Regions from separate parts of the Neobacillus sp. PVCKKU3 genome, predicted to be linked through region 2. Evidence: riboswitches for the same ligand, from Rfam matches in the RefSeq annotation. Region 2 holds a riboswitch; each other region holds the start of a gene.
What was found. A riboswitch is a leader RNA that binds a small molecule or an ion and turns the genes downstream of it on or off. The one in region 2 is predicted to bind glycine.
Positions count from the first base shown of each region.

Region 1 (6,898 bases), on a different contig from region 2:
GAATTGAATCATCATTCCGAACACACCAGAGTCGGCAATACAGTGAATAATCCCAAATCGGAATAAGAAGATTTGGTTGCCGTTTAACCCCGGACCGTTATATGAAAAACCCTTCATCGTCATGGTTTTCCCAACAAATTCGCCGGAAAAGTTGTAGATGACTTCCAGACCTTTTAAATAGTCCTCATCTGTTAAGGTAATATGGTCATTTCCTTTATACGATTTGAATTCCTTTTTGACTAAATCCGTAAATGCATCTTGGCCCATAAATTTACTCATGTCGGGATTTAATATTTGGTGCATGCCATAACGGTCGGCCCCGTCCTCTAACGTAGGAAAACTAAATCCTTTGGCATTAACTAATTGTGAATCTAGGGTCGCTACCGGCAAAAACACACCTGTCAAAGCGGGAAGAACAATCATCGTATACGAAACCGTTCTTTTTAGCTTTTTTCCAAAAGAAGGCTTTTTATGGTCATGTGAATGATCGTGATGGCATTCATGACATTCCAATTCTATCTCTGATTTTTTCTCTTTAAAGTACCATCTGATTCCTTCTACAATAGTTAGGAAGAATAGGGCATAAATCATACTGTAGGAAAGAAAGGAATACTTCATATTAATATACTTCGAAATGTTTCCTGATAAATGCAAATAGAAAAACAAGTTGGTAAACAATAATAAAATCACGACGCGAAACATATTCTTCCCTCCTTTACAGTAATAGTGAACCGATAAATACGAATGCTGAAATTAACGAAACAAGCAGGATAACGAATTTTGGCTTAAACGTTCCGAACATCATCAGCAGGTTCTTGATGTCAACCATTGCACCAAACACCAAGAATGTCACAATTGAACTTTGTGAAAATGTGTTTCTGAAAGACGAAGCAACAAACGCATCCGCTTCAGAACAAATTGATAAAATGAACGCCAGCGCCATCATGACAAGAACACCCGCTACTTTGGAATGTCCAAGTGCAGCCAACGTAGAAGTCGGGATAAAGGTTTGCATCGCTGAAGCGATTAACGAACCCATCACCAAGTACTTTCCGACGTGGAAAAATTCATCGATGGTATGAGTGATCACGCTGACCAATTTTTGCTTCGTATTTTGTTTCGAATGGTCATGGACATGACCATGTTCATCGGCATTCAGCCTTAACTGGTTCGTCTTGACCACGAAAGAAAGAACAATCCCGACTAAAATCGAAACCACAATGGCAAACCCGGCACGATACCAAACCATCGTCCAGCTATTGCCAAAGGCGATATACGTTGAAAAAAGAACAATCGGATTGATAATTGGTCCGGTGAGCATAAACGAAATCGCGGCGGGAAGGGCCACACCTTTTTCGACTAATCTTTTCGTAATTGGAACAATTCCACATTCACAGCCTGGAAAAATTGCGCCTACGAAACTAGCAGTTATCACTGAAAGAATCTTATTTTTCGGCATGATCCGGACAATCATATTCTCTGAAACAAACACTTCAATCAGTGCCGCAACAAACGCGCCGATCACAATAAAAGGAATTGCTTCTATTATTATACTAATAAATATCGTGTTTAATTGTAACAATTGATTCATAGGAGAACCTCCTGAAATAGAAAAGCGATAAAAAACATAGCAATTATAACAGATAGTAAGACAAATAGTGATATGTTTTATTTCCAAAAGTGGAAGTGATGCACGAGAACCGTCCCCATGCATCATTTAACCTTGTATTCTACAAAGCTTTTCCCTTAAAATTAATTAGGTAAGGGGGAATGTAGGCTGAAACGGAAGATTGGTTTTGTTTATGAATGTTTGTTAGCTGGACTTATTATTTTTTCTTTGGTTGCTGAATTGCCCGAGCGGGAAGATTATGTTTTGGGCTGGTTTGTATGGGGGCTTTTCGCTGTCGATTATGTGATACGGTTGTTGTTAAGCAAAAATAAATGGGAATTTGCTAAAAACCATCCGATTGAACTTCTTGCACTAATACCCGTCGATCAATTATTTAGAACCCTTCGTTTAATCCGCCTAATCCGCTTGGTCCGGCTCATCCTCGTCGTGAAAAGAAATAATTCGCTTCTAGATCTTTTGATTGAAAAATACCGTTTTGATAAATTATTTATAACCGTTATTGCGTTGTTATTTCTAACAGCCATCCCAATGGCCTGGATTGAACCTAACTTTGACAGTTATGGTGATGCCCTGTGGTGGACTGTTGTGACTACCACAACAGTAGGGTATGGGGATTTATACCCAGAGACAACTGTTGGACGATTAATTGCAAGTGTACTTATGTTCGTCGGAATCGGTTTAATTGGGGTTGTAACAGGAACGGTGGCCTCGCTTTTTTCAAATAAAAAAACGGATCTGCCCGACCAATTAAAATACGTAAGAGATAAAATTGACGAATATCCAACCATTAGTGAACCAGAGCTTCTCGTGATGATCGAGCAGTTGAAGGCTTATCAAAAAGAACAAAAGAAGAGCTAACGCTTTTCATGAAAAGTGCCAGGGACGATTAGTTAATCGCACCTGGCACTTTTTTTATTAAGTAAAAATTTTTTGATAAAATAACAAAAACCATTTAATATTAAACTAACTAAATTTAATACCAAGTCCTAATAATAAGTAATAATTTAGATAAACTGGAGATTATTGTATGTCAATTGAGACGAAACAAAAGAAACCAAATATTGACGACTATTTTAATTCACTCGGAATCAAAGAATGCAAAAGCAAGCTCGCCTTTTGGAAGCACGTTACTGCTGTAGATTCCGTCTTGGCAGAGGAACTGGAACCGCTTATTTCCCGCAAAAGAAAAGGGAACATTTATGATGTAAAGAATCAAACCCTGCCATTTAGTTTAGCTGCAGAATCGTGGACGATGTCCTTTCACAAATCATTGCTCACCTGGGTAAGCCAGCAAAAGCAATTAAAGCCAAAGAGAATTTTGGAAATCGGGTGTGATAATGGATTGTCGGCATGCTGGTATGCAAAGCTTTTTCCTGATGCGGAAATCGCCGGAGTCGACCAGTCGGAAAACGGAATCCATTGTGCCCGGCAGTTGGCCAAGCAGCTAGGGCTCTCAAACGTGAGTTTTTATCAAATCGGCTTTATGGAGCTCCTTGACCATTTTTCTAAGCATTCTTTTGATATGATTATTTCGGTACGCAGCTTTCATGAGATTATGGGGCCCATTTTCATTCAAAACTATTGGTCGCTGCCTGACCACCTGAAGGAAAAACCAACGTTTGGTGACAGCTGGTATTTACAAATCGTTGACTTCTTTTTAACCCCGAACGGAACCTATCTCTCTTGTGAGCGATTGGAAAACCCGGCAGATGTCGGGAAGTGGGCCAATTTGCTAAAAGAAGCCAATCTCCATGTCCAATGGAGTGACAGTGAAATCATCGACTATTATGAATTTAGAACAAAAAAGCAATCTCCTGTCATCGTAGCGACAAAAATAGAAACAGGACTTTCCACTTTGGAAGGGATGGAACACCTATATTCGAAAAATCAGCCGCTCATATTAGAGGCTGGCCAATCCTATACCACGGTGAATGCAGAGTTTGCCTTCCACCGACTAGGAGAGAAAACATTTCAATTTGGACAGTATTTAGCTGTACCCAACCACTGGTTTATGTATCGATTTGAAGTTTGGGAAACGAATGATTTTCTGCTCGTCTATTGCTATGGTAATATGGGGTATCGTCAGTTGGACATTCTTCCTGCCGGGGCATATGAAGAAGCCCAATTGCTAATGGAGCAGGCAGCAGGGCAGTTCAGTCACCTCGGACCGATTGTAAAGTACGACAGCCTGAAAGACCGTCCAGAATAAAAACTTCATTAATAAGGAAGGGGGAGTCATGGTTGAAATCCAATGCCCTAAAAGGTTATCGGAAATTAAGAGATATCTATGAAAATAATCTGACAGTGGAATTGCTTTCAGAAGAGATTAAGACATGCGAAGCGGAAGATGATGCTGCCGCTGTTAAAAAGGAAATGTTTGATCGCGATTTTGATATTTATGGGGTTAAACAGGGCGGAAAACTTATTGGATATGTAAAAAGAGAAGATATAAAAAAAGAAGGAAAAATAAGTGAGTTTGTTGAGGATTTTCGTGCCGATAACCTTATCTCAGATTCCACTTCTTTGATTGATTTGCTGGATATTTTTCAGGAGAGAGAATTCACCTTTATCCTTGAAAAGAACAAAGTTACCAGGATCGTCACGGTGGCCGATTTGCAAAAGCAGCCAATTAGGATGTTGGCTTTTAGTTTCATTTCACTTCTGGAAATGTACATCATTTCAGTGATTAAAGAATTTTATCCGGATGACAGCTGGGCTGATAAGTTAACAGAATCAAGATTAACCAAAGCAAAAGAGCTTTTGGAAGAGCGGTTAGCAAAAAATGAAGCCCTGACTTTGGTGGACAATTTACAGTTATCCGATAAAGGCACGATCATTCGGAAAACGCCAAAATTAGTCGAGCTGCTAGGCTTTGAATCAAATAGTCAATGCAAGGAATTTTTTAGAAAAATTGAGGAATTACGAAACAATACAGCCCATTCTCAGGAACAAATTTACCATGACTCAAAGGAGTTTATCACTATACTTCTACAATTACAAAAGATACTAAACGTAGATTGATTGGGTTGAACTATGAGCCAGAGCAGAAGAGTTCAATGGAAAAAAACTCCTTATATCTGGGCAATCAATCTTATTTTTATAATAAGGAATTTTTCCCGAATTATATATATTCTGAATATTCAATTGACATTGTTTATTTGATAAACTAATATGAGATTAAATTCATATTAGCGGATGAATATTATGGGAGAGACTAAACGCATCGTTTAGCACCGAAGGAGCAAATTCCAAAAATCAGGTATCAATCTCTCAGGTAAAAGGACCATAATAGGACGCATCTCTGGAGAGAGCCCATGGGCCGCCAAAGGAGTCAAACTCTCAGGTAAAAGGACAGAGAAAAGTAGGAGAACCCCTATTTTTCTCTGTCCTTTTTTAGTTGAGAAAGATGGGAATAAGTAAATAAAGGGGCTGGATAATTAAAGAAAAAATGAAAGCGCTTTTTTACGCCGATTTATGAAACCTATTTTGGATATTAAAATTGCAAGCATCAGGAGGGGAAAATGATATGCAGGAACAAAAATTGGCTAGAGGATTAAAAAACAGGCACGTACAGCTAATCGCTATTGGCGGGGCAATTGGTACAGGTTTATTTCTTGGGGCGGGAAAGTCGATCCATTTAGCTGGACCATCGATTTTATTTGCTTATATGATTACAGGCGTCATTTGCTTTTTAATCATGCGTTCATTAGGTGAACTACTTTTAAGCAATTTGAACTATCATTCTTTTGTTGACTTTGTTCAAGATTATTTCGGTAATATGGCAGCCTTTATCACAGGATGGACCTACTGGTTCTGTTGGATTACGATTGCAATGGCGGATTTGACAGCAGTTGGAATTTATACTCAGTATTGGTTTCCCCATGTGCCACAGTGGATGCCAGGATTAATTGCCCTCGTTTTTTTGCTCATGATGAATCTTGCAACCGTAAAACTATTTGGCGAAATGGAATTCTGGTTTGCATTAATTAAAGTCATCGCCATCCTAGCACTCATTGTAATTGGTATTTTTATGATTTTTAAGGGCTTTTCTACAGATTCAGGACCATCGAGTTTTACGAATCTATGGAGCCATGATGGGATGTTCCCGAATGGCATAAATGGTTTTATCCTCTCATTCCAAATGGTTGTCTTTGCGTTCGTAGGCATTGAACTTGTAGGACTTACAGCTGGGGAAACAGAAGACCCAGAAAGAGTAATTCCAAAAGCAATCAATAATATCCCTATTCGTGTGATCATTTTCTACATTGGTGCACTTTTAGTTATTATGAGCATCTATCCATGGAACGCTATCAAACCAGCCGAAAGTCCATTTGTCCAAGTATTCGTGGCAGTTGGTATCGCAGCAGCAGCAGGTATTGTCAATTTTGTTGTTCTCACATCTGCAGCTTCGGCATGTAATAGTGCCATCTTTAGTACAAGCCGTATGGTATACTCACTTGCAAAAAATAATAATGCACCAAAATCACTTTCTATTCTTACTGTACGTAAAGTACCCTCCAATGCATTGTTCTTCTCAACTGTTGTTATTTTAATTGGCGTTGCTTTAAACTATATAATGCCAGAAGGAGTATTTACACTGATCACTAGTGTTTCTACCGTGTGTTTTATCTTTATATGGGGAATTACTGTTATTGCCCATTTAAAATATCGTAAAACAAGACCGGATTTAGCGAAAGCAAACAAGTTTAAAATGCCGTTTTTCCCGATTGCCAACTATTTAATCCTTGCTTTTCTTACGTTCGTACTTATCGTACTTGCACTTGCAGAAGATACCCGTATTGCTTTATTTGTCACTCCGGTTTGGTTTATTTTGCTGATTGTAATTTATAAAATGCAAAAAACGAAAATAAATAAAGCGGATGAAGTGAATCGTGGGCCGGTAGTAGAAAATTAATCAGAACTAGTGAAATTGTGTGGACTATTTATAGGAAAAAATAAAACACTAAACTCTTTCTTTTTCGAGTTTAGTGTTTTTTTACCTAATGCTTATTAATAGTCATGGAAATAATTACTTGTTGAGAACAATATGAAAAAGAGATATATTATAATTCCTGTCGCCAATCAGGTGACTGAAATACATTGGGTGAGCTTTTAAATCATGATGTATTGGAAAAAACTTTCTGTTGCATCAAAATAACAATGATGTTATGATGTGAAAGTCGCTCTTAAACAGAGTGTTCCGGTCAATCTCAATTGGAAAAAATTGATGATTGATAGATTGTTAGAAATGCGATATGATAGTCATTG
Region 1 covers NZ_JBLVQN010000038.1:82-6,979, reverse strand. Annotated here, with positions in the region: gene ACNQGS_RS21855 (TIGR03943 family putative permease subunit) at 1-702, opposite strand, end outside; gene ACNQGS_RS21850 (permease) at 716-1,609, opposite strand; gene ACNQGS_RS21845 (potassium channel family protein) at 1,811-2,488, shown strand; gene ACNQGS_RS21840 (methyltransferase domain-containing protein) at 2,658-3,839, shown strand; gene ACNQGS_RS21835 (hypothetical protein) at 3,872-4,651, shown strand; glycine riboswitch at 4,826-4,926, shown strand; glycine riboswitch at 4,929-4,988, shown strand; gene ACNQGS_RS21830 (amino acid permease) at 5,157-6,545, shown strand.
Region 1: it holds a riboswitch for glycine, as region 2 does, so the genes downstream of both, ACNQGS_RS21830 (amino acid permease) here and glyA (serine hydroxymethyltransferase) in region 2, are expected to answer to the same signal.

Region 2 (11,864 bases):
CTGTAAATGGCATGGCACTGCATGGCGGCGTAAAGGTATTCGGAGCAACCTTCTTCGTTTTTTCTGACTACCTGCGCCCGGCCATCCGTCTTTCTGCGCTAATGAAAGTGCCGGTCATCTATGTATTCACACATGACAGCATTGCCGTCGGGGAGGACGGTCCAACGCACGAACCGATTGAACAATTGGCATCCTTACGGGCGATGCCCGGACTTTCAACGATCCGCCCGGCAGACGGAAACGAAACAGCCGCAGCGTGGAAGCTTGCAATAGAAAGTACACAAGAACCGACAGCGCTTATCCTTTCACGTCAAGATTTGCCAACAATCGTTGATGCTAAGACAGCCTATGAAGGTGTTAAAAAGGGAGCCTATGTTGTTTCTAAATCGAAAAATATGGATGGGCTTTTACTCGCATCCGGTTCAGAGGTACCGCTTGCCATTGAGGCGCAAAAGGCACTTGAAAAAGAGGGAATTCGTGTTTCTGTGGTAAGCATGCCAAGCTGGGATCGCTTTGAAAAGCAATCGCAGGAATATAAAGAAAGTGTGCTCCCAAAAAATATTCCCGTGCGGCTTGCAATTGAAATGGGGGCTTCCTTGGGCTGGCATAAATACGTTGGTGATTGCGGAAGCGTCATTGCTGCAGACAAATTCGGCGCTTCAGCACCATCCGAGAGAATACTGGAGGAATATGGATTTACCGTTAAGAATATTGTTTCCCAGTTTAAAGCGCTTCTATAAGGTTCTATGAACAATTTGGATAAGGGCAGACTTCAAGCTTTTGAATCTGCCCTTTTTATGGAGGGTTTTGCATGAAAAAGATAGCGGTATTAACGAGCGGCGGGGATGCACCTGGAATGAATACAGCCATTCGTGCTGTTGTTCGCAGAGGGATACACAAGGGATTAAATGTGTATGGGGTGGTAAATGGTTACAAAGGCCTGATTGAGGGCGATTTCACTCAAATGAGCTTAGGAAGTGTAGGGGATATTATTCATCGGGGCGGCACCATCTTAAAAACATCCAGGTGTGAGGAATTCAAGGACACAATCGTACAGCAGCAGGCAATTCAAAGATTAAGAGAAAACGAGATTGAGGGATTAATTATCATTGGCGGGGATGGTTCTTTCAGGGGTGCAAGAAAATTAACAGAGTTAGGTTTCCCGACGGTTGGTATTCCGGGCTCGATTGATAATGATATCGCAGGGACAGACTATTCGATTGGATTCGATACGGCCGTAAATACAGCTGTTCAAGCAATCGATAAAATTCGCGATACAGCATTTTCCCATGAACGCACGTATGTCATTGAGGTGATGGGTCGTGGTGCAGGGGATATTGCCTTATGGGCAGGTGTGTGCGGCGGGGCGGAGTCTATCATTATCCCAGAAGCCGACTATGATTTGGAAGATGTGATTGATCGGATCAAGCAGGGGCATCAGCGCGGAAAAAGACACAGCATTATTGTAGTGGCAGAGGGTGTTGGCAAAGGGCTGCAAATGGGGAAAGAAATTCAAGAAAAAACCGGATTTGAAACAAAGGTTACCATACTAGGGCATATTCAACGAGGGGGTTCTCCAAGCGCCTATGATCGAATGATGAGCAGCCAAATGGGGGCACTAGCCGTTGATTTAATCATAGAGGGGAAAAAAGGTGTAATGGTAGGGGTGAAAAATGGCCAACTAACCCATACAACCTTTGCGGAGATAGAAAAAGACCGACACAAGGTCGATCTTTCCATTTACGAATTAGCTAGAAGCCTTTCTATTTAAGGAAAAAGAATAGGAGAGTGGCCATATTGGAAAAAAAATATTGCATTCATTGCAGAACGCTCTATTCAAAAGAATCGATTTGCGGTATATGTGGAAAAAGTGAATTCCAGGATATAAAAATTATGATTCATCATCAAGAACAATCGAATCGGAAAAAAATCTTAGCTGAACACTCTATATCTTGTAAACTAGCGTAATCCCTCTTCCGTTATGCAGGGGGATTACGCTCGCGACTATATTTATACTTCTACCTTTTTTTCTTGATCACTAACATTTTGGATTGTTTCGATAAATTTCTGCATTGTATTTGTCAGGAATGAATCTGCCCGGCGAATAAAAACCGTTGTGATTTTGGAGTATTTTTCGGGAATATGATAGATTCGAACAACCCCATCTGCCTCCAAGAGACTAACCGTAGATTTTGGGATAATCGTAATCCCCAAACCGGCTATTACACTGCCCAAAATCGTCTCCCAAGTGCCAAATTCCATGATTTTTGCATTGATTCTTCCCTCATCGCGGACCCAGCCCTCCAATTTTGAACGGTAGCTGCACCCTTGTTTGAAAACAAGGAGCGGCTTGTTTTTTAATTCCTCAAAAGGAACCTCTTCCTGGTTGGAGATTAAAACCAACTCCTCTTCAAAGACTTCATATTGAGCAATTTGTGGATGATTAAAATTTCCTGTTACAAATGCTCCGTCCAGTTTATAGCTGAGAATATCCTCGACTAGATCCTCTGTTACACCACTTACAAGAGACAAGTCAATGTTGGGATATTTCTTGTGATAGGCGGATAGAATCAGTGGAAGTTTGTATAATGTCTCAACAGTGCCTATTTCAAGGGTCCCAACCGGGTTATCCGAGTCTTGAACCACTTTTAACATCTCATCGACCATGGAAATAATTTTTTGAGCATAAAACAATAGTTTTTTTCCTTCCGAATTGATAACCATGCCGCGGCTTGAGCGGTGAAATAACTCGGTTTGAAGTTCTTCCTCCAACTGCCTGATCCTTACGGTTACATAGGATTGAACATAATTTAAGCTTTTGGCGGCCTTTGAAATGCTTCCGAATTCAGCTACCTTTTGAAAGATCCGCAAATCCTTAATTTCCATGGCTATTCCCCCCGTATCAATCTGTTATTCCTATTACCACATTGCTAATAGAGATAATATTTCTAATAGAGATAGATAGTATCTCTTTTAATCATTTTACATGATGGCAGAAAGGTCGTAAGATGTTATTAAAGAATTAAGAAAATTTAAATTATTGAAAAAGGAGAGCAGAAACGATGAGCAAAAAAGACTTTGATGTAATTGTAGTTGGCGCAGGATCGATGGGAATGGCAGCAGGTTACTACCTGGCCAAACAGGGTGTGAAAACATTATTGGTAGATGCATTTGATCCGCCTCATACGAATGGCAGCCATCATGGTGACACACGGATTATCCGCCATGCCTATGGTGAAGGACGGGAGTATGTACCGTTTGCCTTAAGAGCCCAAGAGTTATGGTATGAACTTGAAAGAGAAACACATCATAAGATTTTTACAAAAACCGGTGTTTTAGTATTTGGACCTAAAGGTGAATCTGACTTCGTTGCTGAAACGATCGAAGCTGCTAACATTCATGGGTTGGATGTTGATTTACTAGAAGGCGAAGAAATTCATCAGCGCTGGCCTGGAGTAACCGTCCCTGAAAACTTTAACGCAATCTATGAAAAAAACTCCGGCGTCTTATTCAGTGAAAATTGCATTCGCGCCTATCGCGAGCTAGCTGAAGCAAATGGTGCAAAAGTGTTAACACATACAAGGGTTGAGGATTTTGAGATTTCCGAGGACTCTGTCAAAATCCAAACTGAATTTGGTTCCTTTACCGGCAGTAAGTTGATTTTGAGCATGGGGGCTTGGAACAGCAAACTTCTATCAAAATTAAATATTGATATTCCGTTACAGCCTTACCGCCAAGTTGTTGGGTTCTTCGAATGCGAAGAATCACAGTATAGCAATACCCATGGTTTCCCGGCCTTCATGGTTGAAGTACCGACAGGCATCTATTACGGGTTCCCAAGCTTCAGCGGCTGCGGTTTGAAAATAGGATACCATACTTTCGGTCAAAAAATCGACCCAGATACAATTAATCGTGAATTTGGGATCTATACGGAGGATGAAGGAAATATTCGCAGATTCCTAGAAGAATACATGCCGGGTGCTACTGGAACTCTTAAAAGAGGGGCAGTTTGCATGTACACCAAAACACCTGATGAACATTTTGTGATTGATTTGCATCCGCAGTACTCCAATGTGGCAATCGCAGCAGGCTTCTCCGGCCATGGATTTAAATTCTCAAGTGTTGTTGGTGAAACGTTAAGCCAACTAGTGACAACTGGCAAAACTGAACATGATATTTCTCTTTTCTCTATCAATCGCCCTGCTTTAAAACAGAAAGCAAAGATCTAATAGATTATTAAATTGCCATTATCCTAGAACAATAAAAAAAATAATAAATTTAGAGGTGCAAAAATGAGCGAAAAAACATTAACACAAAGCCAATTAACGTATTTAGATGCAAAACCGGGCATTCAATTAATTAAAGCAGGAACCTATAAATTAAATGAATTAAGCGTATTGCGGGGAACACCTGAGTTAAAGGGGCAAATCCTTGATGTGCCGATTACAGATAAAAAACAAGTATTAACAATGGGTTATTATGCACTACAGCCTTCGGTTGATTATTCTGCAGAATTTACGTTTATCGAAATTAAAGTTGTGACCAAAGGTAAAATGGTTGTCCGCGATGTAGAAGGAAATAAATATGTGGCAGAAGTAGGGGACGTATTAGTCTTCTCGCCTAATACAACGGTTATTTTCGATGGTGAAAGTGATGGCGAAGTGGTTTACTTCAAAAATGTAGAAGCAAATCCTACTTATTTGTAATAAACAAACTTATTTTAAAAAGCATTGACAATTACAAACAGAATGATTATTCTGAAAATAATAAAATTGAATAGAGCGGATGATTGTTGTGGGAGAGTGTATTATCTACATCTACCACCGAAGGAGCAAGTTCCAAAAAAACCCTTGGAACCAATCTCTCAGGTAAAAGAACCATAACAGGACGCACCTCTGGAGAGCGTATTTGAAAATGCCACCAAAGGAGAATGCTCCATAAATATTGGAGTTTAACTCTCAGGTAAAAGGACAGAGAAGGGATGATTCTACACCCCTTTTCTGTCCTTTTTTGTTTTTTTTAAAGCAATTATGGAGAAGTGGAGGAATGATCAATGAGTTTACAACAAAACGATTTAACAATTTTTGAGGCGATTGAAAGTGAGAAAAACCGCCAGCTTCATACCTTGGAATTAATAGCATCAGAAAACTTTGTCAGCCCTGATGTTTTGGAAGCAATGGGAAGCGTGATGACGAACAAGTATGCCGAGGGTTATCCAGGTAAGCGCTATTATGGCGGCTGTGAATTTGTGGATGTCGCAGAACAGGCAGCGATTGAACGGTTAACTAAATTATTCGGCGCCAAATTTGCTAATGTCCAGCCTCACTCCGGTGCCCAGGCCAATACTGCTGTGTTTTTCGCCCTGCTTCAACCAGGCGATAAGATTATGGGGATGAATTTATCGCATGGCGGCCATTTAACTCACGGCAGTCCGGTAGCAATGTCAGGAAAATGGTTCGATGTCGTTTCTTATGGGGTAAGAGAAGACAATCACCTGATTGATTACGATGAGCTGGAAGAAGTTGCGAAAAGAGAACAACCAAAATTAATTATCGCCGGTACGAGCGCTTATCCGAGAGTGATTGATTTTGCGAGATTTAGAGAAATCGCCGATCAGGTTGGCGCAAAACTGATGGTTGATATGGCACATATTGCCGGACTTGTTGCTGCAGGTCTCCATCCTTCTCCGGTTCCATATGCGGATGTTGTGACCAGCACTACGCATAAAACATTGCGCGGCCCACGAGGCGGAGTGATTTTAACAAACGATGAAGAAATCATAAAAAAAATTAATAAAGCTGTTTTTCCGGGAATTCAGGGCGGGCCGCTTATGCATATTATTGCAGCTAAGGCAGTTGCTTTCAATGAAGCATTGCAGCCAAGCTTTAAGGAATATGCCAAACAAATTATAGAAAATTCAGCTGCACTGGGAGAGGCGCTAAAGCAGGAAGGGGCAGCGCTTGTATCCGGCGGGACTGATAACCATATTGTGCTCCTGGATGTGCGTCCATGGGATTTAACAGGAAAAGAAGCAGAGAAATTGCTTGAAGAAGTCGGGATAACAGTTAACAAAAACACCATTCCATACGACCCGCAAAGCCCGTTTGTGACAAGCGGAATCCGCATGGGAACAGCCGCGTTAACAACACGTGGAATGAAACAAGAGGAAATGGTGCAAATCGCAAAAGTGATCGCAGCCGTTCTTAAGAGCAAAGGAGATTTAGCCGTAATCGAACAGGGGAGAAAGACAACAAAAGCAATTTGCGGGAGATTTCCATTATTTCAACAGCCAATCACTGTGTAAGAAAGGGGTAGCTTAATGGAGTATCAAAGCTGTTTTGACATCATCGGCCCAATTATGGTTGGGCCATCAAGTTCTCATACCGCCGGTGTTGTATCAATTGGGAAATTTGTTTATGAGTTGCTTGGAGGGTCCCCGCAAAGGGCGGATATTACTTTCTATGATTCGTTCTCCGAAACATACCAGGGACACGGAACGGATAAGGCGCTTCTTGGCGGTCTGCTTGGGATGAACACAGATGATACCAGAATTAGATATGCGGTTGAATTAACTAAACGATACGGGCTTCACTATGAATTTAAATTTGAAGATCGCTGTCCTTATTACGATCATCCAAATACAACTGTTATTAGGGCAAGACGTGCGGGCCATTTTGTTAAAGTAGGCGGTGTATCATTAGGCGGCGGTTTATCAAAAATCTTTATGATTGATGATGAAATAGTTGATATTCGATTAAGCACAAGTGATGATTTTTCAGAAATCGCAGCAAAATTTCGTTCCAATCCTTTTCATGAAGCGATCTTGGAGGGTGTATGATGGATTTTCGGTCAATGAACGAGCTTCTTGAACTTTGTAACCGTGAACGGAAAACAGTTGGCGACATGATGCTGATGGTGGAAATGGAAAAATCAGGCCGTGACAAAGAGACGATCATCGATATGATGGCAAAGCGGTTAATTAAAATGAAGCAAGCAGTGGAGACCGGTGTAGTGGATGCTTCCCCGGCACCAAGCGGTATTTCCGGCGGTGATGCCGTCAAGATGAGCGAATATGTAAATAACGGGAAGGGCTTATCAGGTCCATATATTAACGATGCCATGACGTTCTCAATGGCAACATCTGAAAGCAATGCACGGATGGGCGTGATTGTGGCGACGCCAACGGCCGGGGCAGCCGGTATTTTACCGGGGGTTTTATTTTCACTGCGAAAGAATGACGACACCTCCTATCGGGATTTAGTCATGGGTTTGTTTACCGCAAGTGCACTCGGATATGTGATTGCCAACCGCTCCTTTATCTCTGGAGCGGCAGGAGGATGCCAAGCGGAGGTTGGTTCGGCCACCGCAATGGCGGCAGGGGCAATTGTTGAATTAAAGGGCGGGACACCAGAGCAGGTCGTAAACGCCACCGCAATCGCGATGAAATCCCTTTTAGGGTTAGTATGTGACCCAGTCGCCGGTCTCGTAGAAGTTCCTTGCATTAAGCGAAACGTGATCGGCACTTCGATTGCCTTTTCAGCAGCCGACCTGTCGCTTGCTGGAATTGAAAGCCGGATCCCATGTGATGAAGTCATTGAGGCAATGTACAAAATAGGCAAGGAAATGCCGCGTACACTAAGGGAAACGGCACTCGGCGGCCTAGCGATGACGGACACGGGAATAAAATTAAAGGATCGGTTACTTTGCAGAAACACATAAGACGGAGGGGCTCAGATGAGTACAGATACAGTATTAAAGCGGACACCGCTTTTTGAAACTTATAAAAAGTACGGCGCAAAGGTCATTGATTTTGGAGGCTGGGAGCTTCCGGTTCAATTTTCTGGAATTTTAGAAGAACATGAGGCAGTCCGTAACGAGGCAGGCCTGTTCGATGTTTCACATATGGGTGAGGTTCTTGTAGAAGGAAAAGATGCTGAGAGCTATATTAATTACCTAGTAACAAACGATGTAGCCAAGCTTCAGATCAACCAGGCACAGTATACGGCAATGTGTTATCCGGACGGCGGAACAGTCGATGATTTACTAGTTTACAAGTTAGCGAGTGAAAAGTATCTGCTTGTGATTAATGCGGCAAATATTGAAAAAGATTACGAGTGGATGAAACAGCAGGCACAAGGGAATGTAGCCTTAACAAATATTTCTTCTGACACTGCCCAGCTTGCCATTCAAGGTCCAAAAGCCGAAAAAATTTTACAAAAAGTAACCGATACAAATTTAGCGGAAATTGGCTTTTTCCATTTTGCTGATCATGTCACGGTTTCCGGGATCTCTGGTGTACTAGTCTCGCGCACCGGCTATACGGGGGAGGACGGATTTGAGCTTTATTTAGCGGCAGACAAAGTGGAAGCGCTTTGGGAGAGGCTCTTAGATGCAGGAACAGAAGATGGCTTAAAGCCTTGCGGACTTGGGGCCCGGGATACACTTCGCTTTGAAGCCCGCTTGGCACTGTATGGTCAAGAGCTTTCCAGCGACATCGGACCGCTCGAATCAGGCATTGGATTTGCCGTAAAAACAAACAAAGAATCAGCATTTATAGGTAAGGAAGTACTTGCTAAGCAAAAAGAAGAAGGATTAAAACGAAAAATAGTCGGAATCGAAGTGACAGGGAGAGGAATCCCGCGGCATGGCTATAAAGTATTTTCTGAAGGCGGAGAGGAAATCGGCTTCATTACATCGGGAACCCATTCCCCGACATTGAAGAAAAGTTTAGGCCTTGCCCTTTTAAGCGCAGAGTTTGCAACAGTTGGAACTCAGGTTAAGGTGGAAATTCGCAATAAGCAAATTGAGGCAGTTGTTGTGAAAACACCTTTTTATAAAAAGAGTTAGGTTCATTTTTTCCGAGATTGATTGGTTTTACAGGAATGACTAAATTTTGAAAACTAGGGTGGAAGGAAGGATTCATATGACAAACGCGACAGCAAACCTTTTATATAGCAAGGAGCATGAGTGGGTATTATTATTGGGTGAAAATCGTGTGCGAATCGGAATCTCTGATTATGCACAGCACCAGTTGGGGGATATCGTTTTCGTTGAGAATCCAGCAGAAGGCGATGAATTAACGGCTAACGAAACAATCGGGACAATTGAGTCGGTTAAAGCAGTTTCTGATATTTACTCACCTGTATCCGGTACAGTTGTAAGTGTCAATGAGGAACTGGAAAGCGCTCCTGAGACGATCAATGAACAACCATATGATGCCGGCTGGCTGGTAGAGGTAGAATTGTCCAATCCAGAAGAATTAGAATCCCTTTTAAATGAGGCTGAGTACCAGGCATTTATTAATGAAGGAGAGGAATAGGATGACAGCGACTTATCGATACCTTCCTGATACAAAAGAAGATCAAGCGGAAATGCTTGAATTGTTAAATGTTTCGTCTGTGGAAGCGTTATTCGAGGATTTACCGGCGGAGATTCGTCTCGATGGTGAGCTAAATATACCGGAAGCAGTTCCTGAACCGCTTCTGTTGAAAAAAATGCAGCAGCTTGCTGGGCAAAATATAAATGCAAATCAATACCCGACGTTTCTTGGTGCAGGAACCTATGACCATTACATCCCAAGTGTAGTGAATCACATGATATCCCGCTCTGAATTTTATACAGCCTATACACCCTATCAGCCGGAAATCAGCCAGGGTGAACTGCAGGCGATCTTTGAATTTCAAACAATGGTATGTGAACTGACAGGAATGGATGTAGCCAATTCTTCGATGTACGATGGCTTTACTTCATTGGCTGAAGCAGCCTCTCTTGCAGTTGCTCATACGAAGCGCACTAAAGTAATTGTGTCACAGGCGGTTCATCCTGAATCCCGCGCCGTTCTGAAAACGGTAGCTGTGGGACAGACATATATAATGGAAGAAACTCGTCTTGATGGTGATGTAACAGACTTAAAGCAGCTTGAGGAACAAGTAGACCAAACCACTGCGGCTGTGATTGTCCAATACCCAAATTTCTTTGGTTCGATTGAAGATTTAGCGGAATTGAAGAAAATTGCAGCGGCAAAAGGGGCTCTGTTTATTGTCAGTGCTAACCCGCTTGCGCTGGCACTCTTGGAGGCACCGGGAAATCTCGGGGCGGATATTGTGATCGGTGATATGCAGCCATTAGGAATCCCAATGTCCTTTGGCGGTCCGCATTGTGGTTACTTTGCCGTTGATAAAAAGTTGATGCGTAAAGTCCCGGGCCGGATTGTCGGGCAAACGTCAGATGATCAAGGGAAACGCGGCTTTGTGTTGACCCTGCAAGCACGGGAGCAGCATATTCGCCGTGACAAAGCATCCTCCAATATCTGTTCCAATCAGGCATTGAATGCCCTTGCTTCTGCCATTTGTATGTCGGCACTTGGAAAACAAGGGATTCGTGACATGGCCCAGCTGAACATTGAGAAAGCTGCTTATATGGCCAAACGGTTAAAAGAAAAAGGATTTATTATTGAAAATCAGGCACCATTCTTTAATGAATTTATCGTTGAGCTGCCGCTTCCGGTCAAGCAAGTAAATGCGAAGCTTCTTGAAGCGGGCATCATTGGCGGGTTTGATTTGGGAAGTGAGTACGGGTTCGAAAATCAAATGCTGATTGCTGTAACTGAGCAGCGGACAAAAGAGGAGATTGACCAATTTATCAATGTATTGGAGGCAGTTGTAAATGGTTGAGTATAGTGAGTTAATCTTTGAAATCAGTCGCTCTGGCCGTGTTGGTGCCAGCCTTCCGGCAAGCGATGTTGAAAAAGTTGATTTGCAAGAACTGCTTCCTGCGCATTTGATCCGTCAAGATGCAGCGGAGCTGCCGGAAGTATCTGAGCTTCAGCTGGTACGCCATTATACAGCACTTTCGAATAAAAATCACGGGGTTGATAATGGTTTCTATCCGCTTGGTTCTTGTACAATGAAATACAATCCAAAAATTAACGAAGATGTGGCACGGTTTGACGGCTTTAGCCGCATTCATCCTTATCAGCCGGTTGAAACCGTACAAGGCGCCCTTAGGCTTCTATATGAATTGCAGGAAGAATTAGCTGTCATTACCGGAATGGATGCCGTTACACTGCAGCCTTCTGCCGGTGCTCAAGGCGAATGGACCGGGTTGATGATGGTAAAAGCTTATCATGAGCAAAAGGGTGAAAAGAGAACAAAGGTACTTGTTCCTGACTCTGCCCATGGAACCAACCCTGCCAGTGCAACCGTTGCTGGTTTTAAAACGGTAACCATTCCATCAAATAAAGATGGGTTGGTTGACCTCGAAGAATTAAAGAAACATGTCAATGGTGACACAGCTGCATTAATGCTGACAAACCCGAATACACTTGGATTATTTGAAAAAGAAATCCTGGATATTGCCAAGATTGTCCATGAAGCAGGTGGGTTATTGTATTACGATGGAGCCAATGCGAATGCGATTTTAGGGAAAACGACTCCAGGCAAAATGGGCTTTGACATTGTCCATTTAAATCTTCATAAAACTTTTACAACCCCTCATGGAGGCGGAGGTCCTGGCGCGGGTCCGGTCGGTGTTAAGAAGAAATTGATTCCGTTCCTGCCTGTACCGCGTGTTGACAAAGACGGTGACCGCTATGTGCTGGATACGAATCAGCCCTTGTCAATCGGCAGGGTAAAAGGCTATTATGGGAATTTTGGCATTCTTGTCCGCGCGTATACCTATATTCGGACAATGGGGCCAGAAGGATTGCGTCAAGTATCGGAAAGCGCTGTGCTTCATGCGAATTATCTTCGCAAGAAACTTGAACCGTATTTTGAGGCTCCATATTCACAAGTTTGTAAGCACGAATTTGTTTTATCGGGATCCAAACAGAAAAAGCTTGGTGTCAGGACTCTTGATATGGCTAA
Region 2 covers NZ_JBLVQN010000052.1:31,710-43,573, forward strand. Annotated here, with positions in the region: gene tkt (transketolase) at 1-740, shown strand, start outside; gene pfkA (6-phosphofructokinase) at 812-1,771, shown strand; gene ACNQGS_RS25460 (LysR family transcriptional regulator) at 2,011-2,886, opposite strand; gene solA (N-methyl-L-tryptophan oxidase) at 3,063-4,229, shown strand; gene ACNQGS_RS25470 (hypothetical protein) at 4,293-4,706, shown strand; glycine riboswitch at 4,786-4,890, shown strand; glycine riboswitch at 4,894-4,976, shown strand; gene glyA (serine hydroxymethyltransferase) at 5,054-6,304, shown strand; gene ACNQGS_RS25480 (serine dehydratase beta chain) at 6,320-6,838, shown strand; gene sdaAA (L-serine ammonia-lyase, iron-sulfur-dependent, subunit alpha) at 6,838-7,719, shown strand; gene gcvT (glycine cleavage system aminomethyltransferase GcvT) at 7,735-8,847, shown strand; gene gcvH (glycine cleavage system protein GcvH) at 8,924-9,319, shown strand; gene gcvPA (aminomethyl-transferring glycine dehydrogenase subunit GcvPA) at 9,321-10,673, shown strand; gene gcvPB (aminomethyl-transferring glycine dehydrogenase subunit GcvPB) at 10,666-11,864, shown strand, end outside.

Region 3 (11,864 bases), on a different contig from region 2:
TCTATGCTTTCGATGAAATTTTCCCAATCCTCATTGGTGCTTTGCTTGCATTCTTATTGGCAACAGCAATTTATTATTATTTTATCTTCCGAAACTATCCCATTTTAAAGCAGCGAATGCTGCTCGTGCGTCTGCCCTTTATCGGCAGAATCCTCAAATTGCTGTTTACTCATTATTTCTCCATTCAATTAAGCTTCCTTTTATCTGGCGGAATTTCAGTTTCAGAGAGCTTGGGTCTCTTTGAGGAAAACAAAAGACAGCCTTTTTACAGTGAACTTGGTAAAGAAATTAAGGCCAAGCTTGTAACGGGCGAAAAATTAGAAACCATATTGGCTTCGATGATTTTTTTTGACAAGGGTTTTCCGATGATTATTAAACACGGCCAGGAAAATGGCAAATTGGAACAGGAATTGCTCTTTTTCAGCAAGCATTGTGTGATGAACCTGGAAGTACTAATTGAAAAAAGCCTAAGGACGATTCAGCCCATTCTTTATCTGTTTATCGGTTTATTAGTTGTTTCCATGTATTTAGCGATCCTTTTACCCATGTTTCATATGCTTGATGGAATTTAATAAAAAAATGGAGGTTTAGGAAAATGAAAAGTATTAATAGAGATAAACAGGCTGGTTTCACACTGATCGAAATGATGATTGTTATGCTCGTGATTTCTGTAATTCTAATTATTACAATACCAAACGTCGCTAAACATAACGCAAATATAAAGACTAAGGGCTGTGAAGGCTTTCAGAAAATGGTCGAGGCTCAGGTACAAGCCTATGAAATGGAAAAAAATGAACCAGCAACAATGGAAAAACTAATAAGTGCAGGATATATAAAAAAAGAGGCCAAGGGCTGCCCAGGAAAAGAAGTTGTGATTGGGGCGGATGGTTCTGTTACGTTGGAAGATGCCATCGATACAAAAACTGCATCTGATACCACCACTAACCAATGAAACATAACCAGCAAGGCTTCACTTTAGCCGAGTCATTAGTAGTCCTATCCATTTTCATGATTTTGTCTTCGGTAACCGTTTTTTCGTTAAAACCACAGCATACGATGGTCGAGGATGAAGCCTTATTAACCCAATTAAAAGCGGATTTATTTTATGCCCAGTCCTATGCGATGTCCCACCAGCAGGAAGTGTCGGTCGTCATTTTGCCTAACGAATCAAAATACTCGCTTGTTTTACGCTCTGACCAGCCGCATCTGCTCGACAGAACTTACTCCTCAAGTTTTCATATCATCGAAGGTTCGATGCCCTTATATTTCAAATTTCAGCCTGATGGAAATGTAAATAAATTTGGTTCTTTCTTCATAGAAACTGAGAAGAAGACTTATCGAATGACCATTTTAATTGGAAAAGGCCGGTTTTATGTTACAGAACAATAAAGGGTTCTTTTTATTAGAATTACTGTTGTCCTTATCAGCTATGTTTTTGATTTGTTTGGTTTTCATTCCGTCGGTCACGGATTTAAGAAAGCAATCCATAAATGTGCAGATTGAGAAAAAGATGAGGCAGATCATGTATGAGGAACTGGAGGCAAAATTAATTGATAATCGGACATTTGCCAATTATACATTGGTACAAAATGAGATTGGTTATCAAATTACTTGGAAGGACTCCTTCGGGCAAAAGGAGGTTTGCGTTAAAGTTGAAAAAACGCCCTTACATTTGGAAAATGAAATCTGTGGCAGTCTCGAATGAAAAAGGTTTTACGCTCATTGAGGTAATGTTTTCGTTGGTAATTCTTTCAATTATTGTTTTTTATATGACACCTCTCTTTCAACTTATTCTTGACAATAAGGAGAATCAAGCGAGTATTCAAGCAATGGAATGGGAGGTTTTCTGCAGCCAAATAAAAAAAGAAATCCGCTGGTCGACCAAGGCCGAGGTAGTTTCCAATCGGCTGATCCTAACAAAAGACGGAGAAACCATTTATTATGAAATTTACGGCAGCAATTTAAGAAGACGGGTTAACTCGACGGGGCATGAAATTATCCTGCAGAATGTTTCACAGCATTCGTTTGCTTTGATGAATAATGCCGTAAAGGTAACGGTAAAGGATTTAAAAGGTATAGAGTATTCTGTTACCGCCTATTCTTTAATTGATTGGAATAAGAGCACATGAAAAATAGTCAAAAAGGCTTCACTTATCCCCTTACATTATGTCTGTTGATCATTTTTCTGCTGTTTTTTTCAATGGAGGTGGAGAAACTTCTGTCGGAGAGAAAGCTAGCGCACGAATCAGCCGTTATTTTCCAGGAAGAGTATTATTTCTTGTCATCGGTAAAGAAATTCGAAACTCAGGCTCAGGTGTCAGGAACAATCCCGTCTAAAGGAACGTTTGGATTTCAGAAGGGGAATATGGATTTTCTCGCCGATCCCCCGTCAGGATATGTCCAAAGAGTTTCCTTTACACTCCGGCTTCAGTCGGGAGAATTGGTAAACGGGAAAGGATATTTTGACACGAGGTCAAAAAAGCTAATGAAATGGATTACTTATTGATTTGAAAGGATAAACCTTGGACATACTTGTAATGTAAGTTAAAGGCAGGTGTGTACATGAAAACGAATGATTATGTAAAATATATGACGCAAACAATTGTCAAATATGCGGACCAGCCGAAAGACGAACGAAAACGTCAGCGCCTCGAGCGAAAACAGACCAAAGCATCCTTCTGGTATCGCTGGTTTGGCATCCTTCCCTATATTGTGTATTCAGAGGTTAAGAGACGGAAAATGAAAGACAGTGGACTTTAAAAAGTAACCCCCAAGCATAATTTTAAGACTTGGGGGTTTCCTCTTTATATTGCCTTTTCTGTTAAGTAAAACAGCCCGCCATTGATAAAGGAAATATGAATTCGCGGCTCATATTGATCCTTGAGAGCCTGTTTTTCTGTCTCATAGTTTTCGTTTTCATCTTCGATGTCCTCATAAAAATGATTCAGCAGTTCTAAATCCTTCTTCCAGCGTATCTTTGCTTCATCGGCCCAGGTATGGTCATCATTTTCAATTACTGATTTTAAATAATTTTCAATTCGAACCATTCCGCTTTTTGGTTTAACCAGTGGTGATAATGTAAACGAGTAATCAGGGATTTTCGGCGTTAACGAAATTTTAAGCAGGTAATTATGAAAATCCTCCACCATTTTCCCGTTAATAAGCTGAAGGCCGATTGATTTAAAAATATCGCGTTTACGGTCACATTGATAGGAGATTTTTACATTCATGCACAGCCATGGCAGCAAGGGAGTCTGGACGGCGGAGTTGCCGTGATTTTCATAAAGCCTTATATATCTGGCTAAATTTTTTGTAGACTCAAAAATTTGATGCAGGCGGGGCGAACCAAAATGGATGGTTTCCCCTTTGAGATTTTCAGGTGCTGCTTTTTGGTTGGTGATAAGGGTCAATCTCATTGGATTTGGTATTCCGCCAGTTTTCTCTAAATAATGCCAGTAAAAGGGCCGATTCATTAGTTCCTTATCCATTTCAATTGTTAGTTGGACATCTAAGTATCCAGGGTGATTAGTGACGATGGGACATTCATTTGCCATAAAATAATTTAAAAGAAACTTATGAATTTCCTGCTGCTGCATGTGATTCTCCTTTTTTCATATTTTGTGCAAATTCAATCATTGAAGATAAATTCTCCATTTTAATCCGCATTTCCCCTTCTGAGCAGGAGTCGCCAAAGATATCCATTATATGATCTTCAATATTTCCGAATTCTAGTTTTGTTAGAATATCATCAAGTTCTCCGATGACTCTTTCAAATAAATCAATCTTTTCGTATAAAAGCTTTAAAATATGCTCTTCCACTGTATCTTTGATGGCAAAATTATAAATCATGACATCTTTTTCCTGACCGAGGCGGTGAATCCTTCCGATGCGCTGCTCCAGTCTCATCGGGTTCCACGGCAGATCAAAATTGATAATGTGGTTGCAAAATTGCAGGTTAATCCCTTCCCCGCCCGCTTCAGTGGCAATCAGCACCTGGGCATGCTTTTGGAACAACTCGCGCATCCAGTCCTTTTTCCCGCGCTTGAAACCGCCGCGGAAAGGAACGGAGGAAATTCCGTGCTGCTTTAAGTACCACTGTAAATATAATTGGGTAGCCCGGTATTCCGTAAAAATAATCACTTTATCATTTATTTTCTGAATTAATTCAAGGGCTTTTACTGCCTTGGAATTTTGCTCGACGGTCTCTACCTTTTTAATTAAAAAGTTGATTTGTTCTTGATAGGCCTGCGTTGGGTTTTCCTTTTTAAGAAGCATGTTTTTTAAGGTGTAGAAAACGGCCTCGCGGCTTGAGCATGCTTCACGCTGCAAAGTCATCACAGAAAAACTGCTCGTTTGAACCCAGTCTCCCTCATTTTTAAGCTCTAAGATGGAGTCATACAGTTCGCGTTCCGATTTTGTAAATTCAATCGGAATCGTCTCCACATGCCGTTTCGTCCATTCGATTCCTGTATCGGCACGGCGGTTGCGGATCATGACTTTATTGACTAGCTCTTTTAGATGCTGGTCATCATTTAAGGAACGGGAATCACGTTTATATTTTTCGTAAAAGACAGTTTCATTCCCTAAGTGACCAGGCTTTAATAGGGATACGAGGTTAAAAATCTCCTCAATCCTGTTTTGAATAGGTGTTGCCGTCAGCAATAAACAAAACTTCTTTTTTAAGTTTTGAACAAATTCGTAGTTTTTAGTTTTATTATTTTTTAATTTATGGGCTTCATCGATAATGATGAGGTCATAGTCTTGCTTGTAAATGATCTCCCGATGCGGATTTCGTTTCGCCGTATCGATGGAGGAAACAACGACATCACATTGTTCCCAAACATAGCTTTTTCTTTGAGTGACAGCTGGTATATAAAATTTGCTATTTAATTCCTGTGCCCACTGGGTGACTAAGGAGGCGGGAACAAGAATTAACACTTTTTTCACTAATCCGCGAATCATGTATTCTTTTAAAATTAACCCCGCCTCGATAGTCTTTCCGAGACCCACTTCATCCGCAAGGATGGCCTTTCCGTTCATGTTTTCAACCACCTGCTTGGCTGTTTCAAGCTGATGAGGGAGAGGCGTCAAATTTGGCAGATGCTTTGGGGCCTGCAGGCCTTCGAATTCCGGGACCACCAAGTGTTTTTCAATATCGATGGCCAATTTAAAAAGCTCCCAATTCCCCCAAGGTCCATCATGATCAATTTTATGTAAAAAATCATCCTGCCAGGAGGAATCAAATTCCATTTCGACATTCATCCTTTTCAGCTCCTTTTTTCGATAAAATGTTATTGCCCGATATGTTGTTTTAATGGTAGGATGATAATAGCTTTGAAAGTTTCAAATATTTAAATAAGGTAATCTATTTTTTAAGTATAATTAGTATGACCAAATTGGAAAAAAATATTATAAGTGCGAATGAAAACAAGGGGAGAGACTACTTTTTGTAGCGCCGAAGGAGCAAGCAGCTTATGTGAATCTCTCAGGCAAAAGAACTCTTGTTGGACGCAGCTCTGGAGAGTGCTGGATGATACCAGCCACCAAAGGGGACAGCCGATTTAGGTAAACTTTCAGGTGCAAGGACAGAGACCTTCTTTATTGGTAAAGGGAGGTTTCTGTCCTTTTTTGCACCTTTTTGTTGTTTTTAGGAAAAGGGCAAGGAGTTTTCCTGGTTTTGTTAATTGGCAATAATTCATTTTTACAAATAATGAACATGTAGTAAATGAAGGGGGATTTATGATGACGGAATTAAAACGCACTCCGCTGTTTGAAGTTTACAAGGAATACGGCGGAAAAACCATCGATTTTGGCGGCTGGGAGCTGCCTGTCCAGTTTTCAAGCATCAAGGATGAGCATGAAGCTGTCCGCACGAAAGCCGGTTTATTCGATGTGTCCCATATGGGCGAAGTTGAGGTAAAGGGCCCAGACAGCCTCAACTATTTACAAAAATTGATGACAAATGACATCTCAAAAGTGAAAAACGGCGGGGCACAATATACTGCGATGTGCTATGAAAACGGCGGAACTATTGACGACCTGCTTGTTTACAAGGTTGAAGACAATCATTATTTGCTTGTTGTCAACGCATCGAATATTGAAAAGGACTACAACTGGCTGGAGAAGCATCTTGAAGGCGATGTAACAATCGAAAATTTGTCTGAAACAATGGCACAGCTTGCGCTTCAAGGCCCTCTTGCTGAAAAGGTATTACAGAAGCTTGCTTCAGAGACGGATTTAAGTCAAATCGGCTTTTTCAAATTCCAGCAGGAAGTTGTTTTAAATGGGAAAAAAGCACTTGTATCTAGAACTGGTTATACAGGGGAAGACGGTTTTGAAGTATATTGTGATGCCGGTGATGTCGTAGAACTCTGGACTGCCATTCTGGAAGCCGGAAAAGACGAGGGAGTTATTCCTTGCGGCCTCGGTGCACGCGACACACTTCGTTTTGAAGCAAATTTAGCGCTTTACGGCCAGGAATTATCACCGGAAATCTCCCCGCTTGAGGCAGGAATTGGCTTTGCAGTGAAATTGAATAAAGAGGCTGATTTTATTGGAAAAGAAGCTCTCGTGAAACAAAAGGAAGCAGGTTTGTCCCGGAAGCTTGTTGGGGTTGAGATGGTTGACCGGGGAATTCCGCGTCACGGCTATCCAGTTTACAAAGGGGAAGCGCTAATTGGTGAAGTTACCACCGGTACACAGTCCCCAACCTTAAAGAAAAACATCGGACTTGCCCTCATTTCTTCCGAACATGCAGGACTCGATACCGAAGTTGAAGTTGAAATTCGCGGAAAACGTTTAAAAGCGAAAGTGGTTCCTACACCTTTTTATAAAAGAGAAAAGAAATAGCAGAAGGGAGCAAGGTTTATGAAACATCGCTATTTACCCATGACTGAACAAGATAAGCAGGCAATGCTGGAGACAATTGGCGTTTCCACTGTCGATGAACTATTCAGTGATATTCCTGAAAAAGTACGATTTAAAGGTGAATACAATATTAAACCGGCAAAATCAGAAACAGCTTTGATGAAAGAACTTTTTCAGTTAGCAAGCCGGAATGCTGATTTAAAATCGAATGTGTCTTTCTTAGGTGCCGGAGTTTATGACCACTATATGCCGGTTATCGTTGACCATGTCATCTCAAGATCAGAGTTCTACACAGCCTATACACCTTACCAACCGGAGATCTCCCAAGGGGAACTGCAGGCGATTTTTGAATTCCAAACAATGATTTGTGAATTAACAGGAATGGATGTGGCTAACTCCTCGATGTATGACGGCGGTACCGCACTTGCTGAAGCAGCAATGCTAAGTGCTGGCCACACTAAACGGAAAACCATCCTGGTTTCCGGTGCTGTCCACCCTGAATCCCGTGAGGTTCTGGAAACTTACGCAAAGGGTCAATACCTTGATGTGATTGAGGTTCCTGTGAAGGATGGCATTACTGATGTTGAAGCCCTAAAAGGATTGCTAAATGCTGACGTAGCTGCGGTTGTCGTTCAATATCCAAACTTTTTAGGTCGAATTGAACCTTTAAAAGAGCTTGAAGAGATTATTCACGAAAATAAAGCAATGTTTGTTGTTTCCAGCAATCCATTATCACTTGGAATTTTGACACCCCCAGGAAAATTTGGTGCAGATATTGTTGTCGGCGATGCCCAGCCGTTCGGAATCCCGACTGCCTTTGGAGGTCCGCACTGTGGCTATTTTGCGGTTACGACCAAGCTAATGCGTAAAGTTCCCGGACGTCTTGTCGGCCAGACAACAGATGACCAAGGCCGCCGCGGTTTTGTTTTAACACTGCAGGCACGTGAGCAGCATATCCGCCGCGATAAGGCGACTTCTAATATTTGCTCCAACCAAGCCTTGAATGCCCTTGCTGCATCTGTTGCGATGACTGCCCTTGGAAAAAAAGGTGTCCGCGAAATCGCAACAGCCAATTTACAAAAGGCTCATTATGCAAAAATCGCTTTTAAAGAAGCAGGGTTTGAAGTAGTTAATGATGGTCACTCCTTTAACGAGTTTGTTGTCAATTTAAATAAACCGGTAAAAGAGGTTAATCAGCAGCTGCTCCAAAAAGGAATCATTGGCGGTTATGATTTGGGCCGTGACTATCCTGAGCTTGCAGGCCATATGCTCATCTGCGTGACAGAGCAAAGAACGAAGGAAGAGATTGATACATTAGTGAAAGAATTGGGGGATTTGCATGCATAATCAAGACCAGAAGCTGATTTTTGAAGTAAGTACACCAGGCCGGGTCGGATACAGCCTTCCGGAAATGGATGTTCCTGAAGCAGATGTTGCTGCGCTCCTTCCAGAAGGATATTTAAGGGAAGAGGAGCCTCTGCTCCCTGAAGTTTCAGAACTGGATATCATGCGCCATTATACGTCCCTCTCCAGACGGAATCACGGTGTAGACTCCGGTTTTTATCCATTAGGGTCTTGTACGATGAAATACAATCCTAAGATTAATGAGAATGTAGCCCGCTACAACGGGTTTGCGCATATTCATCCGCTCCAGGATGAAAGTTCAGTTCAAGGTGCGCTTGAGCTTTTATATGACCTTCAGCAGCATTTAAAAGAAATTACCGGTATGGATGAAGTGACCTTACAGCCGGCGGCAGGTGCCCACGGGGAATGGACCGGATTGATGATGATTCGCGCATACCATGAAGCAAATGGCGACCTAAAACGGAACAAGGTTATCATACCTGACTCCGCTCACGGTACAAACCCAGCTTCTGCAACAGTTGCAGGACTTGAGACGGTTACAGTAAAGTCGAATGAAAATGGTCTTGTAGACTTAGAAGACTTAAGAAGAGTGGTGGGAGAAGATACAGCAGCGTTAATGTTGACGAACCCGAATACACTTGGCCTTTTTGAAGAACATATTGTTGAAATTGCTGAAATCGTCCACGAAGCTGGCGGTAAGGTTTATTACGACGGGGCGAACCTAAACGCAGTTCTATCAAAAGCCCGCCCGGGTGATATGGGCTTTGACGTAGTTCACTTGAATCTTCACAAAACGTTTACTGGCCCGCACGGAGGCGGCGGTCCTGGTTCCGGTCCTGTCGGTGTGAAATCAGATTTAATTCCGTTCCTGCCAAGACCGGTTATTGCCAAACAGGGCGACGAATATGTTCTAGATTATGATCGTCCGCAATCAATTGGCCGCGTTAAGCCATACTACGGAAACTTTGGCATTAACGTCCGCGCTTATACCTATATTCGGTCTATGGGGCCAGACGGCTTAAAAGCAGTGACTGAATATGCTGTTTTAAATGCTAACTATATGATGAGAAGATTGGCGGAGTATTATGATCTGCCGTTTGACAGACATTGTAAGCATGAGTTTGTATTAAGCGGAAGACGCCAGAAGAAATTGGGCGTCCGCACATTGGATATTGCGAAGCGACTGCTTGATTTCGGCTTCCATCCACCAACCATTTACTTCCCATTAAATGTGGAAGAATGTATCATGATTGAGCCGACAGAAACAGAATCTAAGGAAACGTTAGATTCCTTTATCGACATCATGATCCAAATCGCCAAGGAAGCCGAGGAAAATCCGGAAATCGTCCAGGAGGCTCCGCACACAACCGTGGTAGGCCGCTTAGATGAAACGACAGCTGCTCGTAAGCCGGTCTTACGATATCAGAATGCATAAAAAGATTAACAGGCTCTGGATTGCTCCGGAGCCTGCTTTTTTAGCTTTTATATCAATACGCCAATAGGCTGTTGCGATTTTTCATAAAAATCAATATAAAAGGCCCCAGAAAGGTTCTGGAGCCCATTTACGATTATTTTTTGGCTTTCACTTTACCAGACCACTTTTTGAACCCGCCTTGAAGCTGAGTTAGATCCTTGTAGCCCTTTTTGTGTAAAAATTGAGCCGCACGAGCACTGCGCATGCCGCTTTGGCAATATAAATAAACAGGCATGTCCGGTCTGATTTCTTTCATGCGCATTCTAATTTGTGACATTGGAATATTACGTGCTCCTAAAATATGTCCGTCTTCAAATTCATTTGGTTCACGAACATCAATCAGCTGTGCCTTTCTGTATCCTGCACGGAATTCCTCTTCTGTTACTGTTTTTACAATTCTTTTTTGATAAAAGAAAGTAAAAACAGAGTAGATGATAACCGCTACGACAATGATTAATAAAACATAAAGTGAATTCAACTTCTATTTGCCCCCTTCAAGCTTGTTGCACTAGTATTTATTATATAAGTCATTTTCTTAAAGATAAAGAAGAATGGACAAAAATCTTCTTAAAAAATTATACCAAAAACATCTCATTTTGAAATTCCCCCTCATTTTGATAGACTAGTAAAAGGAAATTATAAATAAAAGAGGTTTTTCTATGGAAAAGGAAATATGGCGGTTTATCGATTCTGGCAATAGTTCTCCTGCTTTTAACATGGCATTGGATGAAGCCTTGTTAGATTGGCACAGTGAAGGAAAGATTCCACCGGTGATCCGATTTTACGGCTGGAACCCGCCGACGCTGTCCGTTGGTTATTTTCAAAGGGTTGAAAAAGAAATTGATATGGAAGCGGTAAAAACACACGGGCTTGGCTTTGTCAGAAGACCAACTGGAGGCAGAGGGGTTCTCCATGAGCATGAACTGACATACAGCGTCATTGTTTCAGAGGAGCATCCAGCAATGCCCAAAACAGTTACTGAAGCTTATCGTGTTATTTCTGAAGGGATACTAAAAGGATTTCATCAACTGGGACTAGAAGCATATTTTGCTGTTCCGAAAACAGCTGAGGAACGGGATGCCTTAAAAAATCCTAGGTCCGCGGTCTGCTTTGATGCCCCAAGCTGGTATGAGTTGGTGGTGGAAGGGCGCAAGGTCGCAGGAAGTGCTCAAACACGACAGAAGGGTGTCATTCTCCAGCATGGCTCGATTCTTTTGGACCTGGATGAAGACAAGCTTTTTAGCTTATTCAAATACCCGAATGACCGGGTGAAGGAGCGGATGAAAAAAGCATTCAAGGATAAGGCTGTTGCTATTAATGCGATTAGTCCGCGAAGGATTACTCTCGATGAGGCCAAGGAAGCTTTTTATAAAGGATTTGCAGAAGGTTTAAATATTGAGCTTGAATCCTATCAGTTGACAGATGAAGAGCTTGCCTATGTTAATAAGCTAGCCAAAGATCGGTATGAAAATGATGAGTGGAATTTTAAGAGATGACTTGCTAAAGCGGCTTTGCCGCTTTTTTCCTATTTCATTGGAGGCAACCGGCGAAAATTGTTAAAATTTCTCGTTTTATAGCGAAAATTGCACTATATCTTTTATTTTCTCGTGAATCTATTTATTTTAAAGTTTGACAAAATAATTGTTTTTTGTATGACATACAATATGTAGGGGTGTCGAAAATATTTTCGGTACTATATATTGATTTTTTGTTGCCATGCTATGTTCATATATGGTAACTTAAATTTATTAAATCAACTAGATAAGCAAAAGCTTACTAGATTCTTACACAAGATAGAGAATATATAGATAAAGGAGTTGTATTCATGTCTGTAGTTTTTAGACAAGAATTGAATATTGATTTTGGGAGGTTGAATGAGGATATCCGCCTATTTCCACAGGTGCACCCGGTCACCCCAGATATGAAAATAACTCACAAGGGTGTTTCGCGTTTGGTCATGTTAGACCGCTACACCTTTAAAGACACTGAAAAAATCACCCTCACAAATGGCGACTTTGTTGTTCTTACGATTAAAGAAGATACAAAATTCCCGGCACGCGGCTTAGGATACATTCAGGAAATCGATTGGGAGAAGAAGAAGGCTAAGGTTTTAGTAGAAGAGGAATTTAGAGGCGTCCTCGATGGTGAAGCAGCAGAA
Region 3 covers NZ_JBLVQN010000001.1:233,876-245,739, forward strand. Annotated here, with positions in the region: gene comGB (competence type IV pilus assembly protein ComGB) at 1-572, shown strand, start outside; gene comGC (competence type IV pilus major pilin ComGC) at 596-952, shown strand; gene comGD (competence type IV pilus minor pilin ComGD) at 949-1,389, shown strand; gene comGE (competence type IV pilus minor pilin ComGE) at 1,373-1,705, shown strand; gene comGF (competence type IV pilus minor pilin ComGF) at 1,680-2,129, shown strand; gene comGG (competence type IV pilus minor pilin ComGG) at 2,126-2,506, shown strand; gene ACNQGS_RS01245 (YqzE family protein) at 2,563-2,760, shown strand; gene ACNQGS_RS01250 (YqhG family protein) at 2,805-3,596, opposite strand; gene ACNQGS_RS01255 (DEAD/DEAH box helicase) at 3,574-5,262, opposite strand; glycine riboswitch at 5,422-5,511, shown strand; glycine riboswitch at 5,515-5,591, shown strand; gene gcvT (glycine cleavage system aminomethyltransferase GcvT) at 5,743-6,849, shown strand; gene gcvPA (aminomethyl-transferring glycine dehydrogenase subunit GcvPA) at 6,868-8,214, shown strand; gene gcvPB (aminomethyl-transferring glycine dehydrogenase subunit GcvPB) at 8,207-9,667, shown strand; gene ACNQGS_RS01275 (rhodanese-like domain-containing protein) at 9,801-10,184, opposite strand; gene ACNQGS_RS01280 (lipoate--protein ligase family protein) at 10,366-11,202, shown strand; partial or broken gene ACNQGS_RS01285 (vitamin B12-dependent ribonucleotide reductase) at 11,532-11,864, shown strand, end outside.
Region 3: it holds a riboswitch for glycine, as region 2 does, so the genes downstream of both, gcvT (glycine cleavage system aminomethyltransferase GcvT) here and glyA (serine hydroxymethyltransferase) in region 2, are expected to answer to the same signal.